2 regions of the Romboutsia sp. MSSM.1001216sp_RTP31141st1_G3_RTP31141_220114 genome follow, and region 1 is predicted to be linked to the other one. Evidence: riboswitches for the same ligand, from Rfam matches in the RefSeq annotation. Region 1 holds a riboswitch; the other holds the start of a gene.
What was found. Region 1 has a riboswitch for lysine ahead of nhaC (Na+/H+ antiporter NhaC). Riboswitches for the same ligand answer to the same signal wherever they lie in the genome.
Positions count from the first base shown of each region.

Region 2: another riboswitch for lysine. It lies ahead of ABCP60_RS08330 (amino acid permease); the one in region 1 lies ahead of nhaC (Na+/H+ antiporter NhaC).

Region 1 is NZ_JBCIUO010000007.1:116,549-124,696, forward strand. Features, by position in the region: gene ABCP60_RS11380 (protein phosphatase 2C domain-containing protein) at 1-234, opposite strand, end outside; gene ABCP60_RS11385 (hypothetical protein) at 516-827, opposite strand; gene ABCP60_RS11390 (peroxiredoxin) at 1,017-2,780, shown strand; gene ABCP60_RS11395 (ribonuclease H family protein) at 2,814-3,413, opposite strand; lysine riboswitch at 3,632-3,804, shown strand; gene nhaC (Na+/H+ antiporter NhaC) at 3,930-5,366, shown strand; gene ABCP60_RS11405 (calcium/sodium antiporter) at 5,396-6,349, opposite strand; gene ABCP60_RS11410 (ATP-dependent DNA helicase) at 6,450-8,148, opposite strand, start outside.
Region 2 is NZ_JBCIUO010000004.1:47,741-55,888, reverse strand. Features, by position in the region: gene ABCP60_RS08340 (nitroreductase family protein) at 1-150, opposite strand, end outside; gene ABCP60_RS08335 (LysR family transcriptional regulator) at 372-1,280, shown strand; gene ABCP60_RS08330 (amino acid permease) at 1,325-2,791, opposite strand; lysine riboswitch at 3,068-3,238, opposite strand; gene ABCP60_RS08325 (cell wall-binding repeat-containing protein) at 3,429-5,996, shown strand; gene ABCP60_RS08320 (hypothetical protein) at 6,173-6,385, shown strand; gene ABCP60_RS08315 (hypothetical protein) at 6,593-6,973, shown strand; gene nrdD (anaerobic ribonucleoside-triphosphate reductase) at 7,394-8,148, shown strand, end outside.

The DNA of each region.
Region 1 (8,148 bases):
AACTAAATCTTTTGTATCTAAATCTGCCAAATCTTTAAGCATGCCTACTGCAATATTACAAGCTATTTTAGCTCCTCTATCACTATATTTGAAAAAATCATTACTATGGCCATCAGACACAGCAAAAACTATTCCTTTATCAAAAAAATCGAAATCTAAATAATCTTGAGATTTCGATTTTTTTAATATATTTTTATAACCAGTTACCATTTCTGAAAATATATTGTATTCCATAAGCAACCTCTCCTATAATTGTTCTTAATTATCTTTTATTATAGGTTTTATATATTTATAACTAAAATTTTATTTTCTTAAGTAAAATTTTAACTTTATTTAAGTGACTTTATCTATTACCGAAAAGTTCTTTTTTGCTACCGTGTAAAGTGGTATCATTACTTTTTAACCTATTACTATAAGTTCAATAATTATGCATAATTTATAAATAGATATAATAATTAATAAGCAAAAAAGACACCATAGTTTATTTTATTGTGCCTTTTTAAATCATTTTAATATTAAGATATTTTTCTTTTTGCTTTAACAACTTCTTTTGTATTTCCTCTTTTAATATTTTTACTCTTGCTAACTTTAGTCTTTTGTATATGTTTTTTATTTTTAAATATTCTATTGTAGTCTACAACTACTAACATAACTGTTAAACATAAAGTTAATCCTGTAAATAACATAAAGTAATATTCTAACCCTATAAACACTCCCATAATAGCATTTAACAGTATAAGTCCAAATGTTATAACAAAAGATATAATAGATGATAGAACTAAAACCTTAAATATACTTTCTATCTTTCTTAGGATAGATTTCAACATTCTCACCCCGTATAATAACAAATCTTTACATTTATCTATCTTTAAATATATCAAATATGCACATAAATAGCAATTCTTATTAGTTATTTTTCTAAAAGTATTTACAATTATATTTTCTTCGTAACAATATCACCCCTTAATTAATAAAATATAATTAGGTTATATTTTATTAATTAAGGGGTGATATATATGCCATGCCTTCCAAGTTTAGGATCGAAAGCTCCTGATTTTAAGGCTAACACAACATTTGGGCCTATAAAATTATCTGATTATAATGGTAAATGGGTAGTTTTATTTTCTCATCCTGGAGATTTTACTCCAGTATGCACTACAGAATTTCTATGCTTTGCTAAATACCATAATGAATTTAAAAAAAGAAACACAGAATTAATAGGCCTAAGTGTTGACAGTAATGCGTCTCATCTAGCTTGGATGTATAATATATTTACTATGACAGGTATTGATATTCCTTTTCCAGTTATAGATGATAATGATAAATATGTAGCTAAGCTATACGGTATGATTTCAGAACAAATGAGTAATACTTCTACAGTACGATCTGTTTTTATAATAGATGATAAACAAATACTCAGAACTATACTTTACTATCCTCTCACAACTGGTAGAAATATTCCTGAGATTTTAAGAATTATAGAAGCACTTCAAACTAGTGATAAAGATAAAGTAGTAACTCCTGCTAACTGGTTTCCTGGTATGCCAGTCATAACACCATCTCCTAAAACTTATAAAGAGTTAAAAAATAAAATTAAAAACTGTGAGAAAGAATATGCGTATATGGACTGGTATCTTTGCTTTATGCCTGATAAGGATAGACCCACTATTAATGTAAAACATAATAAAGATGTATTTATAAAATCTAAAAATACTAAAAAGTGCCAAAGACCTGAAATAACAGACCCAGATAAACAGCCTGCTATAAGTTGTCCTGATGTTAGTCCAATAGTTATGGAGTATGTATTTGGTAATCCTGGAAACGTAGATCCTAATTTACTTGATGCTGTAATCTATGCATTCGTAGAAATTAATGAAAATGGAACATTACGAGTTCCTACTCCTAATTATTTAAATCAACTTATAAGTCTTAAAAATATTAAGCCTACTTTAAAAGTTATTGCTGCCATTGGTGGATGGGGAGTTGAAGGTTTTTCTGATGCTGCTTTAACTCCTGCATCTAGATATGCATTTGCTAGAGAAGCAAATAAGCTTATAAAGCAATATAATTTAGATGGTATTGATATTGACTGGGAATATCCAGGAAGTAGTGGTGCGGGTATAAAATCTAGACCTGAAGATAAAGAAAATTTTACACTTTTACTAACCGCTCTAAGGGATGTTATAGGAGATAATAAGTGGTTAAGTGTTGCTGGTACTGGAGATATTGGTTATATAAATAGAAGTGCTGAAATATCTAAAATAGCTCCTTTAATAAACTATTTTAATCTAATGAGTTATGATTTTACAGCTGGAGAAACAGGTGAAAATGCTAAGAAACATCATGCTAATTTATATCCTTCTAATTTATCTTTAAGAGGATATAGTGTAGATTCTATGGTACAAAATTTAATAAATGCCGGTATGCCTCGTGAAAAAATACTACTTGGAGTTCCTTTTTATGGTAGACTTGGAGCTGCAATTACAAGATCATATGATCAACTTAGAAGGGATTATATAAATAAAAATGGTCATACAGTAATGTTTGATAGAGATGCTAAAGTACCTTATCTAGTAAAAGATGGAGAGTTCTCAATGTCTTATGAGGATACCCTTTCTATTTATATAAAAGCTCTATATGTATTAGATAATTGTCTTGGTGGCATTTTTTCTTGGACATCGACATATGACCAGGCAAATATTTTGGCAAAAGCTATGTATGATGGTATAAATAGACCTTCTTTTGTTTTAGCTGAATTAGAGGATTTTGGATTAAGTTAAAAATAAAGTCTTGCAAAATACTTTGCAAGACTTTTATATTCCTATAGCTTTCTTAGCTAATTTATCAGCTTCATCGTTATATTTATTGCCACTATGTGCTTTTACTTTTACAAACTCAACATTTAACTTATCTTTTATATTATCATAAAATTTCTTATATTTAGTAGTTCCTTCTTTATTAGTTTTCCATAATCCTAAGCACCATTTTTCTATTCCTTCATAATCAAAATATAAAATCAAATTATTTATGTTATTATCTATACAATAATTCATCGCAATCTTTGCAGCTTCTATTTCACCTGCGACATTTCTCATTCCAACTAAATCTTTATCATTTCCTTTTTTGCTATAAGTTTTTATAACTTCTTCATTTTTTATTATAACTACCCCTGAACCATATTCTCTTATTGAATGTTCATAACTACCATCAACATAAGCTTTTACAAGTTCTTTTCCCTCTTGTATTTTTACACCACTTTCACCATATATATATGATTTTGCTTCCTCTATCGTAGTAAAACTTTTATACTCAGCGCCTGAAAAACCATTTATTTGTTCCTTACATTCATTCCATGTATTATATATACCATTGTTTCTTCCTTTTCTTACTGCATAAAACTTAACCTTAGCCAAATTTTTCACTTCCTTTCGTATAACTATTTATATAAAATTTATATTTTTCTAAATCATACATTTAATAACTATTCTATAGTAAAATAAGTAGTTTTTAAAGACTTATTATTTTACATATTATTGTGAAAATTTTCTTAAATTTTTTATTCCTAAATATTTCATGCTTTATTTTTTTTTAATTTATGGTATAATCTTTATTATCAAATAAATCGAATATAACTATTGGTAGAGGTCGCATTGTTAAATAGTAGTTTTGTGGAGGTAAGCACGAAGAAGCAAAATAAAAGGTAACTATGCCGAAATATATAAGGGAAGCTTTAAACTTATATATTGGGGTTATGCAAAATATGTATAACACTGTCACATTTATATGTGGAGTGCTATCTTTAGATTAAGCGTATTTTTAATTGTACGGTTGAATGCTTAAGTCTAGGATAATATCTTTACACCTAGACTTTTTTTATTATCTCTTTTCTCCTTAACGTTATATTCGGTATAAATTTTAGGAGGACTTTTATGACAAAAAAGGTTAAAAAACAAGCAACTTTATTTGATGCATTACTATGTGTCTCTGTTTTAGTTGCAGTTTTAGTGACATGTTTAGTATTTTTAAGAAAGTATGAAATATCTGCTCATATACCACTTATAATAGGAGCTACATTTGCAAGTGGTGTTGCAGTTTTTAGATTAGGTTTTAATTGGAAGGAATTAGAAGAAGGTATACTATCTACTATAAATACGACAATGCAATCAATACTTATACTTTTAGTAGTTGGTATGATAATAGGTACTTGGATAGCTGGTGGTATAGTTCCTGCTATGATATATTGGGGTCTTAAAATATTATCACCTGGAATATTCTTAGTGGCAACTACTTTAATCTGCGCTATAGTATCTATTTCTACTGGTTCATCTTGGACAACAGCTGGTACTGTAGGTATAGCTCTTTTAGGTATTGGTAGTGCCTTAGGTATACCTGGTAAAATAGTTGCAGGTGCTATAATATCTGGTGCTTATTTTGGGGATAAGATGTCTCCTTTATCTGATACAACAAACTTAGCTCCTGCTATGGCTGGTTCTACTTTATTTGATCATATAAAACATATGGTATATACAGCTGGTCCTGCTCTTTTAATATCACTTGTATTATACGGTATAATAGGAATGAAATATGCAGGTTCTGAAATGGATATATCTCAAATAAATCAAATTCAAAATGCTTTATTAAGTAATTACAATACATTATCTCCATTTTTACTTTTAGTTCCTTGTGCTGTTATAGCAATGGTTATATTTAAAGTCCCTACAATACCAGCACTTATAGGTGGTGTTATATTAGGTGGCGTTTGTGCAGTAGTATTTCAAGGTGCATCTATAGCTGATATACTTGTAGTTGCTAAGTCTGGTTATGTTTCATCTACTGGAATGAAGTTTGTTGATGATCTTCTTACTAGAGGTGGACTTGACAGTATGTTAGGGACAGTATCATTAATACTTTGTGCTTTAACTGTAGGTGGGGTATTAGAAAAAACTGGTATGTTACAAGTTATAGCACAGTCTATACTAAAATTTGCAAAGGGTACTTTTGGACTTATAGCTGCTACAATATTTACTTGTATCGGTACTAACTTAGCAGTTGCAGACCAATATTTAGCCATAGTTATACCAGGAAGTATGTATAAGGATGCATTTATAAGACAAGGTTTATCTCCTAAGAATCTTTCTCGTGCTTTAGAAGATAGTGCCACTATAACGTCTCCACTTATTCCTTGGAATACTTGTGGAGCATATATGTCAGCAACACTTGGAATTGGATCTTTCGTATTTTTACCATATGCATTCTTTAACTTAATTTGTCCTTTAATATCATTATTCTATGGATTAACAGGATTAACAATAGAAAAACTTTCTGATGAAGATTTAATAGAAGAATTTGAAAACGGAATAGCTTAAAATAAAAAAGAGTCTTTAAAGACTCTTTTTTATTTTCTTATTATTATAAATGTCATATATAATATATACATTATAACTAATAATATACCTTCTTTTTTATTTATACGTTGCTTAGTTCCTGCAAATATATATGTTAATATTGTTATTATTATCATAATCATCATATCAACAAACACTATGCTATGAACTTGTATATTGCTTATAAATGAGGATATACCTAAAACAAATAATATATTAAACAGATTCGAACCAACTACATTACCTATAGCTATATCACTTTCACCTTTTCTAGCCGCAACTATACTTGTTACGAACTCTGGAAGAGATGTTCCTATAGATACTATAGTTAAGCCTACTAGATTTTCACTCATACCCCAAGCTAAAGCAATATTGCTTGCACTATCTACAACAAACTGACCACCTACTATTATTCCAATTATACCAAGGATACTCATTAGTATACTTTTACTCATAGGTATGCTCTCATCAGCTTGATCTATTTCCATTTCCTCTTTAGATGTTATGGCCATCTCTACTAAATAATACATAAATATACCAAATAAAGTTAGTAGCATCAGCCCATCTGCTCTTGTTAAATCATTTTGAGTATACCCTTGAAACTTTATATCGTGAGATAATATAGATAGTACTATAGTTGCAAGTACTGCAAATGGGAATTCTTTAATTATAGTGCTCTTTTGTACCTTTATAGGATTTATTATTGCTACGACTCCCAAAACACATAAAAAGTTAAATATATTAGACCCTACTACATTGGCTATAGCCATATCATTACTTCCTTTTAATGCTGCTGTTATACTTACTGCAGCTTCTGGTGCACTAGTACCAAAAGCAACTATTGTAAGCCCAATTATAAGTGTTGGGGCCTTTAATGTTTTTGCTATAGATGATGAGCCAACTACAAATACATCTGCTCCTTTTATAAGAATTAAAAAACCTATTATAAGTAATATATAACTCATATTTACATCCTTTCTTTTAACTACTTTTATAAGATTTATTTTTTCTTAAATATCTAATCTTATTCAATAATTAAAATATAGGTAAAGTCTTTTTATAATCTCATACCTTAGATTTTAATTTGATTTTTTCTTTTGGTATAGTATATCTATGATTAAAGTACTTTATATTTAATTTATCATTATTATTTGAAGTAACTCTGCACTTTATATACCTTTGATTCATTTGCTCAACTACAAACTGTTCTATATCTTTTATGTCATCTATATCTGTAATTGTTAGTAAGTTCCTAACATCTACTAATACCTCTCTCATAACCTGCTTTCTACATATATTTAGATGATTATTAGTATAGTTTTGTATATTATTTTTGCTAACTATATTTATTTTACAACCATGAAGATCTCTCTCTAATTTTTTTAAAGTATGCCCATTAGTTCCTATGTCAAAGATTATAAAACATCCGTAATCATATTTGCTTCTTAAGATCCTTCCCATAGCTTGTTTTACCTTAATAGCCATCTGAGGGTAGTTTATAGATTGATAGGTCAAGCCATATTTTTTCATAATAGTTGAGTATAAAGGATCTTTCGGATTTAGATTAGGAATTTTATCTAAGGTTACACACACAAGTCCATCCCCTGGAACATCTACACCTTCAAAGCATCCTTTCGATCCTAATACCACACAATTTTGATTCATATTCTTTAAATTTCTAATTCCTTTTTTGTTTTTGTATATATCTATGTTTTTTCCATTTAATATATGAATTAGATCTTCGTATGTTTTATCTAATCTATCTGTACTATTAAATAATGATAATAAGTGTCCATGTGTTACCTCACATATTTTGTATATAGTATTTGATATGTCTGTTGTAAAGTTTTTATTATTATAATTTGATAAATCGCTTAACCCTAATGTTAATACTTTGTTTTTATAATTATATAAAGGCTCTATCACTTTTTCGATATTTTCAACCCTATTTATACCGAGAGTATTTTTAAAATAATTCATATTGTTTTCTACGCTCAAAGTAGCAGATATAAATATACCACTTTCCACTTGACTTAATATATTTTCTTCAAACAATTTGGCTAGTTTTAAAGGAACAACTTTAGCCTCGAAGTTAGTATAATTTTTATCTATTTCAATAATTCTTGCAAAATCGTCTTCTTCAGCAAATTCCATAAATAGTTCAAATGTAGTCCTTATATCTTCTAGTTCTTTTATTCTTGCTTTACCAAATTTATATATATCAGATTCCTTATCTATACTATCATCATCTATATTTCTATCAATTATAACTAATATAGCTATTAAATTTCTTAGTATTTTATCAAAACTATCTCTAATCTTATTACTATAACTTAAATATGTTAATTCTATATATTCATCTTCTTTTTTTACCTTTCCTAGCACTTCACTTTGTTGTAGGTTAAATTCCCACCTTAAGTTATACTTACTTAAATAATTATAATCTGATTCTATACCAAATCTTAGAACAGAGTTAAGTTCCTCTAAAATTAAATTTATATTCCTACTTATTTTTTCTTTTATATCTCTTCCAAAGTGAACATGATGATAAAACTTATCAAAATACTTTATCTTTCTAGATGTTTTATATTTTTCATATATGAAAGGACTATTTCCTATATATTCATATGGATATATTTCTTTTAAAAAATATTTTAGTGCTTTGTATTCTATAGTACTTGAGAAAAAATCATATCCCTTTTCAGCTAAATTATGACCCTCATCCACTATAATATTTTCTAGTGGTTTCTCTTCTTTATAAGGC
Region 2 (8,148 bases), on a different contig from region 1:
TTTAGGGCATATTGCAATACAGTGACCACATTTAAAACAGGCTACATTTTTAATATGAGCCTTTTTATCTATAAGTTCAATATCTTTAACCATGCAATCTTTAACACATAGAGAACATCCTATACAAAGATCCTTATCTACTTTCATCATAAAAAACACTCCCTTTAATTTATATAATATCTTTCAATTTTAATTTATATGTCTTAATTATTTTGGTATACTAATAAGTAAAATTCATAAGAAAATACAAATATATTTATTAAGGATAATAGTGATTATAGCACTGTTATAACCACTATGTCTAATTTAAAATATTCATAAACATATAACTTTTAGTTATAGATTTGATAAATTATAAAAAGGAGTAGAAAATGAACCTACAACAACTAGAGTATTTCAAAACAGTCGCTGAAACCGAAAATTTTACTAAAGCTTCAAAGTTATTATTAGTTACTCAACCAGCATTAAGTAAATCAATAGCAAAGTTGGAAGGAGAACTAAAAGTCCCTTTATTTGAAAAGAGTGGCAGAAATGTCAAACTAACTAGGTTTGGGAAATTATTTTTAGTTCATGCAGAGAGAGCATTGGTAGAGATTGAAAAAGGGATAAAGGAATTAGATGAAATGGTTAGTGATACTACAGGGACAGTTTCTATTTCCTCTACATCTAGAGTAGGAGCTTATTTTATGAATTTTATAATAAGCGATTTCTTAAATGATAACCCTAATGTAAAGTTTCAATTTAACCAACAGTCTGTAACTGAAATAATAGAAGATTTAAAAAAAGGAAAAATTGATATTGGTTTCTATGATAATCATACAGAACCTATTTGGGATATTAATATAGAATCTATACCAATAAAAAAGCAAGAGTATATATTAATAGTACCAAAGAATCATAAATTAGCCGGTAGAGGAGAGGTATCTTTAAAGGAATTAGAAAATGAATCTTTTATAGCATTTTGTGAAGGTAGTAAAGATAGGATTCTTTCTTGTACTGATGCTTTAGGGTATACCCCTAAAATATCAATTCAGCCAAAAGGAGCTAATATAGGAAGTGTAATAGAAGGATTAGTATCTGCTGGAGCAGGGATTTCAGTAGTTCCTGATTCACCAACTATCAATACAAATACACTATCTAAAATAAATATTAAAGAAACTATTAAGGAAAGAATAATATATATGAGTTATTTAAAAAATTCATATATACCTCCAATAGCAAAGTTATTTAGAGATTATATATTAGAATATGTTGATAGAAATTATATAACTTCATCATAAAAAATGTAACTCCTAAGTTAAAGGAGTTACATTTTTTATGTTTATTAATTTAATTCAAGGATCTTTTTTTCTATATTATCTAAATTTTTATCTTCTCCATAAGTTAAATCAACCTTGTGAAGAGGGATAAGTTTAGTCTTGTGCTTAATTTTATAACCTATATATATACTTAAAAATAGAGGTATACCTATATAAGAAGCTATTAAACCACTCCAGTCAATGCCATCTGGTTTAATACAAGAATAACCTTGACCTATTATTATAACTATACACATTATTAATGCTAGTATAGGTCCAAAAGGATACCATTTAGCAGTAAATTTTAAATCTTTTAAATTATTACCTTGATGAGTATATGCTTTTCTAAATCTATAATGGCATATTGCTATTCCAACCCATGCTATAAATCCAGCAAGGCCAGATGCAGCAACTAACCAAACATAAACAGTACTTTCGGCAAATACACCTGTTAAGAAACAAAAAGATGCAACTATAGTAGTTAATATTAAAGCATTTACAGGAACACCTCTTTTATTAGTCTTAGCAAATAGCTTTGGAGCAAGTCCATCCTTAGCCATAGAGTGAAGCATTCTGCTTGATGCATACATACCAGAATTTCCAGCAGATAATACAGATGTTAATATTACTGCATTCATAAGAGAAGCAGCTCCAGCTATACCTGCTTTCTCAAATACCATAGTAAATGGACTTTCAGAAACACCAGCCTGTGTAAAAGGTATTATAGCACCTAAAACTATTATCGTTCCTAAATAAAATATTAATATTCTCCAAAATATGGATTTTATAGCCCTAGGAATAGTTTTTTCTGGATTTTCACTTTCTCCAGCAGCAACTCCTATAAGTTCGGTTCCCTGAAATGAAAATCCTGCAACTAGAAAAATGGCAAAGATTGATTTTATTCCACCATGGAAAGGTCCATCTTTTATAAAATAATTATGAAATCCTATTTCATCAGAACCAATTATACCAACTATCATTAATACACCTATTATTAAAAATATAATTACAGTAACAACTTTAACACCAGCAAACCAATATTCAGACTCACCGTAAGCTTTTGATGATAGGAAGTTTAATCCGACAATTATTATTAAAAATAATAAACTCCAGTAAACTCCTGGTATGTTTGGGAACCAAAATTTCATAACTAAAGAACCTGCAACCATTTCGGCAGCTATTGTTATAGCCCAGTTGTACCAGTAATTCCATCCAAGTGCAAACCCAAGTGCTGGGTCAATAAATTTAGTAGCATAGGAACTAAAAGATCCAGAGATTGGCATAAAAGTAGCCATTTCACCTAAACTTGTTATTAAAAAATAAACCATAATGCCTACTAAACCATATGCAACTAATGCACCACCAGGTCCTGCTTGATAGATAGTATCTCCCATTGCAAGAAATATACCTGTTCCAATAGAACCACCTAGTGCTATCATGTTTAGATGTCTTGCTTTTAATCCTCTTTTTAATTCTTGATTTTGTTCACTCATTTGATTATCCTCCTTATGGTGTAAATTTTCCATAAGTAAGTAACTAAGATAATAAAATTTATCTAACAATAAAAATGCGCTTAGTTTATGTCGCTAACGACTTCGACGGTTACTCAGATATATTTTTATATTATTGAGTTATTGATATACCTTATATAAGTTATCAGTAATTTTAGGTTTACATAAGGTTTTTGTATACAAAAAAAGCCATGAGACTATACCCATGACAAAAATACGTAAATTATATACAAAAAATACAACGTACCGTACGTTTTCATTGAAAATAGCTCTCCACAAAAATGTGACAGTCTTATGCATATTTTACATAAGCCCAGTAAATAGTATCAAAGCCATTAACTATTTACTTCGGCGAAATTTCCTTTTGTATTATTTCATTGAGCTTACCTCCATAATACTACTCTTAAATTTCGCGCCTCTATCTCAGTTATCTACTTGTTGTTTTAAATTATAACCAAAACAAAAAATAAGTCAATAGAAAAGATTAGATTTTGTACAAAAACAATAAATAATAAGTTTACTAACAATAATTGCAAGTGTTAAAATAGAGTTAACATAGTTAGTAAAAATATAACAAGGAGCAAAAGCATTAAATAAAGAAAATTGAGGGGGAAAGCAAGTGACATTATTAAAAAAGAGCATAGCAAGCATAACAACACTATGTTTAATAACTATAAATCTAACTAGTTTGAGTTTTGCAAGTGAGGATATGCAAAAACAAGAATTAAAAAAAGCTATAGAAAAATCGGAACCATTTGTAGTAAGTGGTAATATAAAGGAAGAGAAAAAAGAAGGTATATCACCTCAACAAATCCTAATTAATTATTTAAGCAATGTAGAAAAAACTTCTACTTTCAAAGTCAAATCAAAAGAAGATGATAAAAATGATTCTCAGGTTATAGTAAGACTTCAACAGTATATAAATAATATACCTATCTATGGTTCAGATTTAGTAGGATGCGTAGATTATGACGGAAATATAAAATCAATTTCAGGATATATAGAGCCAACATCAAAGACATTAAAAGGATTTAACTATAATCCGACTTTAACTAAAGATGATGCACTTAAGATAGCAAAGGAAAAACTTGAACTAAAAAATGAATTAAATAAAAATGAAAAAGTAGAGTTATATTTATATAAAAGTAAAGAAGAATATAAACTTGCATACAAAGTAGATGTAAATATAATAGGAAAAACAATTTATAACAAAATTGTATTTATAGATGCTAACAGTGGAGATATAATAAATCAATACGAAAACACAAACAATATAATCAAATCAGAAAAAATTAAAGCAAAAGGTGTATTTGGAGATGAAAGAGAAATACAAGTAATACATAGACAAGGTGAAGCAGGCTTTAAAGACGGGTATTATTTTATAGATTTAAGTAGAGGATCAAAACCTATAAAAACTTTAGATATAAAAGGTCAATATTTTTATCAATATTATTATCAAAATAAAATTCCTTATGGCATGGATAATGATATAAAATATTTTAGCACAAAACTAGAAAAGAGCGATGGAAAGTTTGTAGATGCAAACTACCATGTAGGAAAAACTTACGATTTTTATTTAAATAAATACAATAGAGATGGGCTAGATGGAAAGGGAAGTAAGCCAGAATTACTTGTAAATGTAAATGAGCCAGGAAATGCATTTTCCAGTCTAGTAAATGGAGTTGATATACTAGTTTTTGGAAATGAAAACTCAACAACTTATGATTCTGCAGGATCATTAGATGTAATTGGACATGAATATACTCATTCAGTAGTAAGACATACTGCTAATTTAGATTATGTATCTCAATCAGGCGCTATAAACGAAGCATATGGAGATATTTTTGGTACTTTAGTAGAACATACTTATAAATCAAGCAAAAATTGGACTATAGGAGAAGATTTTTCAAAATATGGATACTTAAGAAGCATGAAAAACCCAGATATAGATAATGTAGATAATATGGAAATCTGTAGAAGGTCTCATGTACATAATGATAGCTGTGACAATGATTACGTACATGAAAATAGTGGTATAATAAATAAATTAGCTTACCTAATATCTGAAGGTGGAACACAATATGGTATTAATGTTAAAGGTATCGGAGAAGAAAAAATGGGTAAACTTTTCTATGATGCACTTACAGAAGGCTTATATTCTCAATCAGATTTTAATCATCTAGGAGAAGTATTATTATTAAAAGCTAAAACAGCAAGTGAAAAAGAAACAGTAGAAAATGCTCTAAAAGCTGTTGGGATAATGAAGGTAAGCTCAAATAATCCTAAAGTAGTTATAAGTAAAATGGTAGGAGAAACTAGATATGAAACATCTATAATGATAAGTCAAAAAGGTTGGGATACTTCTGATAATGTAGTATTAGTAAATTCAAGTTCTATAGCAGATGCTCTTTCAGCCACACCATTTGCAAAATCTATAAATGCTCCAATACTTCTAACACCAAATGACAGCTTATATTATAATATTGAACAAGAGATAAAGAGACTAAAAGCTAAAAATATATATATTATTGGAGGTACAAGTTCAGTATCGAATAATATAGTAAATGAGCTTGAATATGATGGATTTAAGGTAAATAGAATAAGTGGAATAGATAGATATGACACATCATTAGAAATAGCTAAAAGATTAGGTAACATATCAAATATAGCTGTTGTAAATGGAGTTAAAGGATTAGCAGATGCAGTTAGTATAGCACCTGTCGCAGCCAATAAGAATATGCCGATAATACTAACATCACAAAATGAAAATTTTGATAAAATTAATAAGTTTATTAAACAAAACAATATACAAACATCTTATGTTATAGGTGGACAAAGTACTATATCTAATGATATAACAACTAAATTACCTAACTATAAAAGAATAGGTGGAGATGATAGAAATGAAACCAATGCTTTAATTTTAGAGAACTTTTATAAAGAAAAAAATCTAGAAGACATACTTATAGCAAAAGATGGCATAAATAAACAAGATGATTTAATTGACGCCCTATCAGCAGGAGTATTAGCAGCTAAGAAAAACTCTCCAATTGTAATAGTTGGAAGTAATTTAAATTGGAAGCAAAAAGAAATTTTATCATCTAAAGAAACAAATGAAGTAACTCAAGTTGGTGGAAATGGAAATGAAAATTCATTTAGTCAAATAATTGATATATTAAACAAATAACTAAATTCTTTATAAAAAATACTAACAAGTAAAGTTAGTATTTTTTTGTTTAAAATCTAACTTATATGTTTTATATGTAAAAATATGGGAATAAAATTAATATATATGGATAGAAAGCTTAATTCAAGTAAAAAAGAAATTGAAGAATTTAAAGAATGTAGTTAGGAGATATTAAAATGAAGTTGGAAAAAGAAATAATATTAGAAGAAAGAGAAGCTAAAAAGATAGAAAGAAAATCTGAGAAATGTGATAAAAAGGAATTCGAAATTAACAGCGAAAGAAATTACAAAGAAGCACAAAAAGAAGCTAAAGCTCATCAAAAATCTATGAAAAAATTAGAAAAAGAAAAGTTTGAAGAAAAAAGGGAAGAAAGAAAAGTAAATAAATAAATTAAATAGGTATTTATAAAGGTATATAATTTAAGTATTATATGTTTATATAAGTATCTATTTAGATTATTTACTAAAACACTAACTTATTAAAGTTAGTGTTTTTTAATATATTTAAATAATAAATACAAAGATATAAAAAAAGTGGATTAATTAAAGGAATTTGTTTAAATTTGTAAAAGTATATTAATAAAGAGGTGAGTTCATATGTTTAACCAAAGTATTGTTTTAGAATTTGACAAAAGGTTAGTTTCAGAAGAAGAGATGATTGAGAATATAGATTATTATATTTCAAGGTCTAGTGAAGGTATGAAACTCATATCACAGGGAAAGCAAAAGGAGGCTATGAAAATATTAAAAGAAATTAAAACGTCATTAAAGAAAGAATACATATATTATAATAAAGAGAAGATTAAACCATATATACATAGAAATAATGTATATAGAACTTATCAATGGGGGATAGTTTTAGCTTATTCTAAATTATATAAAGTCTATTCTTATAAATATTTGTATGACAATTTATTTAATGTATGGGATAGTATCTCTAATCATGATTCTTGTTTATTTTTAGGATATAGAATATAAAGACACTTATATTATTTAATGATATAAGTGTCTTTTTAGTATAAAATAAATTTTATTTGTATAAAAATTTGGGTAAATATGATCTATAGCTACTTTTATATTTATTAGATTATTTACATCGAGATATTATAAAATTTTCAAAAAAATATAAAAAAATAAGGAAATTTACTGAAAAATATAAAATTTAAGCTAGAATTAGGTGGTATCAAGGGGTATAAGAAAAGTGAATATAAATAGCTTGAATATACACTATATATGGTATAAAATAGAGGTTGTGTTACTACATATAGTGCTTATGCAAAGTTAAGTAAAGTGCTGAAAAACAAAAAAGTCAATACTTTTTATTAAAAAAGTTATTGTTTTTTTATCTAGTAAGACTTGACAAACACATCAAGAAATATTAGGCAAAAGGAGAGTTTTATGACCAGAAAATTAAATATAATAAAAAGAAATGGAAAGGTTGCAGAGTTTGATAAAATAAAAATCGAAAATGCAATACTAAATGCTATGAAATATGGTAGCGGTATATATGAAGAAGAAATAGCTAAAAAAATAGCTAACGAAATAGAAGAAAATTGTTATGAAAAGTCACCTTCGCCGACAGTATATCAAATAGAAGATATGGTATATAAGAAGTTAATAGATTATAAACACGAATTGACTGCGAAAGCTTATGAAGGATATAGAGCGGTACAGTCATTTAAAAGAGAAGTGAATACAACTGACGAAAGTATATTAGGATTACTAGACAATAGTAATGAAGATGTTATAAATGAAAATTCAAATAAAAATGGATTATTAGCGTCTACTCAAAGAGACCTAATAGCTGGAGAAGTTTCAAAAGATATAGCAAGAAGAAAATTAATACCAGCACATATAGCGCATGCCCATGATGAAGGTGTACTTCACTATCACGATATGGACTATGCAATTCAACCAATTCATAACTGTATGCTTATAAACTTAGAAGATATGTTAAATAATGGTACAGTAATAAGTAATAAATTAGTAGAATCACCAAAATCATTTACAACAGCTTGTACAGTTACAACACAAATAATAGCTCAAATAGCAAGCGGTCAATATGGTGGAAACTCTATAACTATAAAGCATATAGCACCATTTTTAAGAGTATCGTATGATAAATATTTCAATAAATACAAAGAAAAGTATTC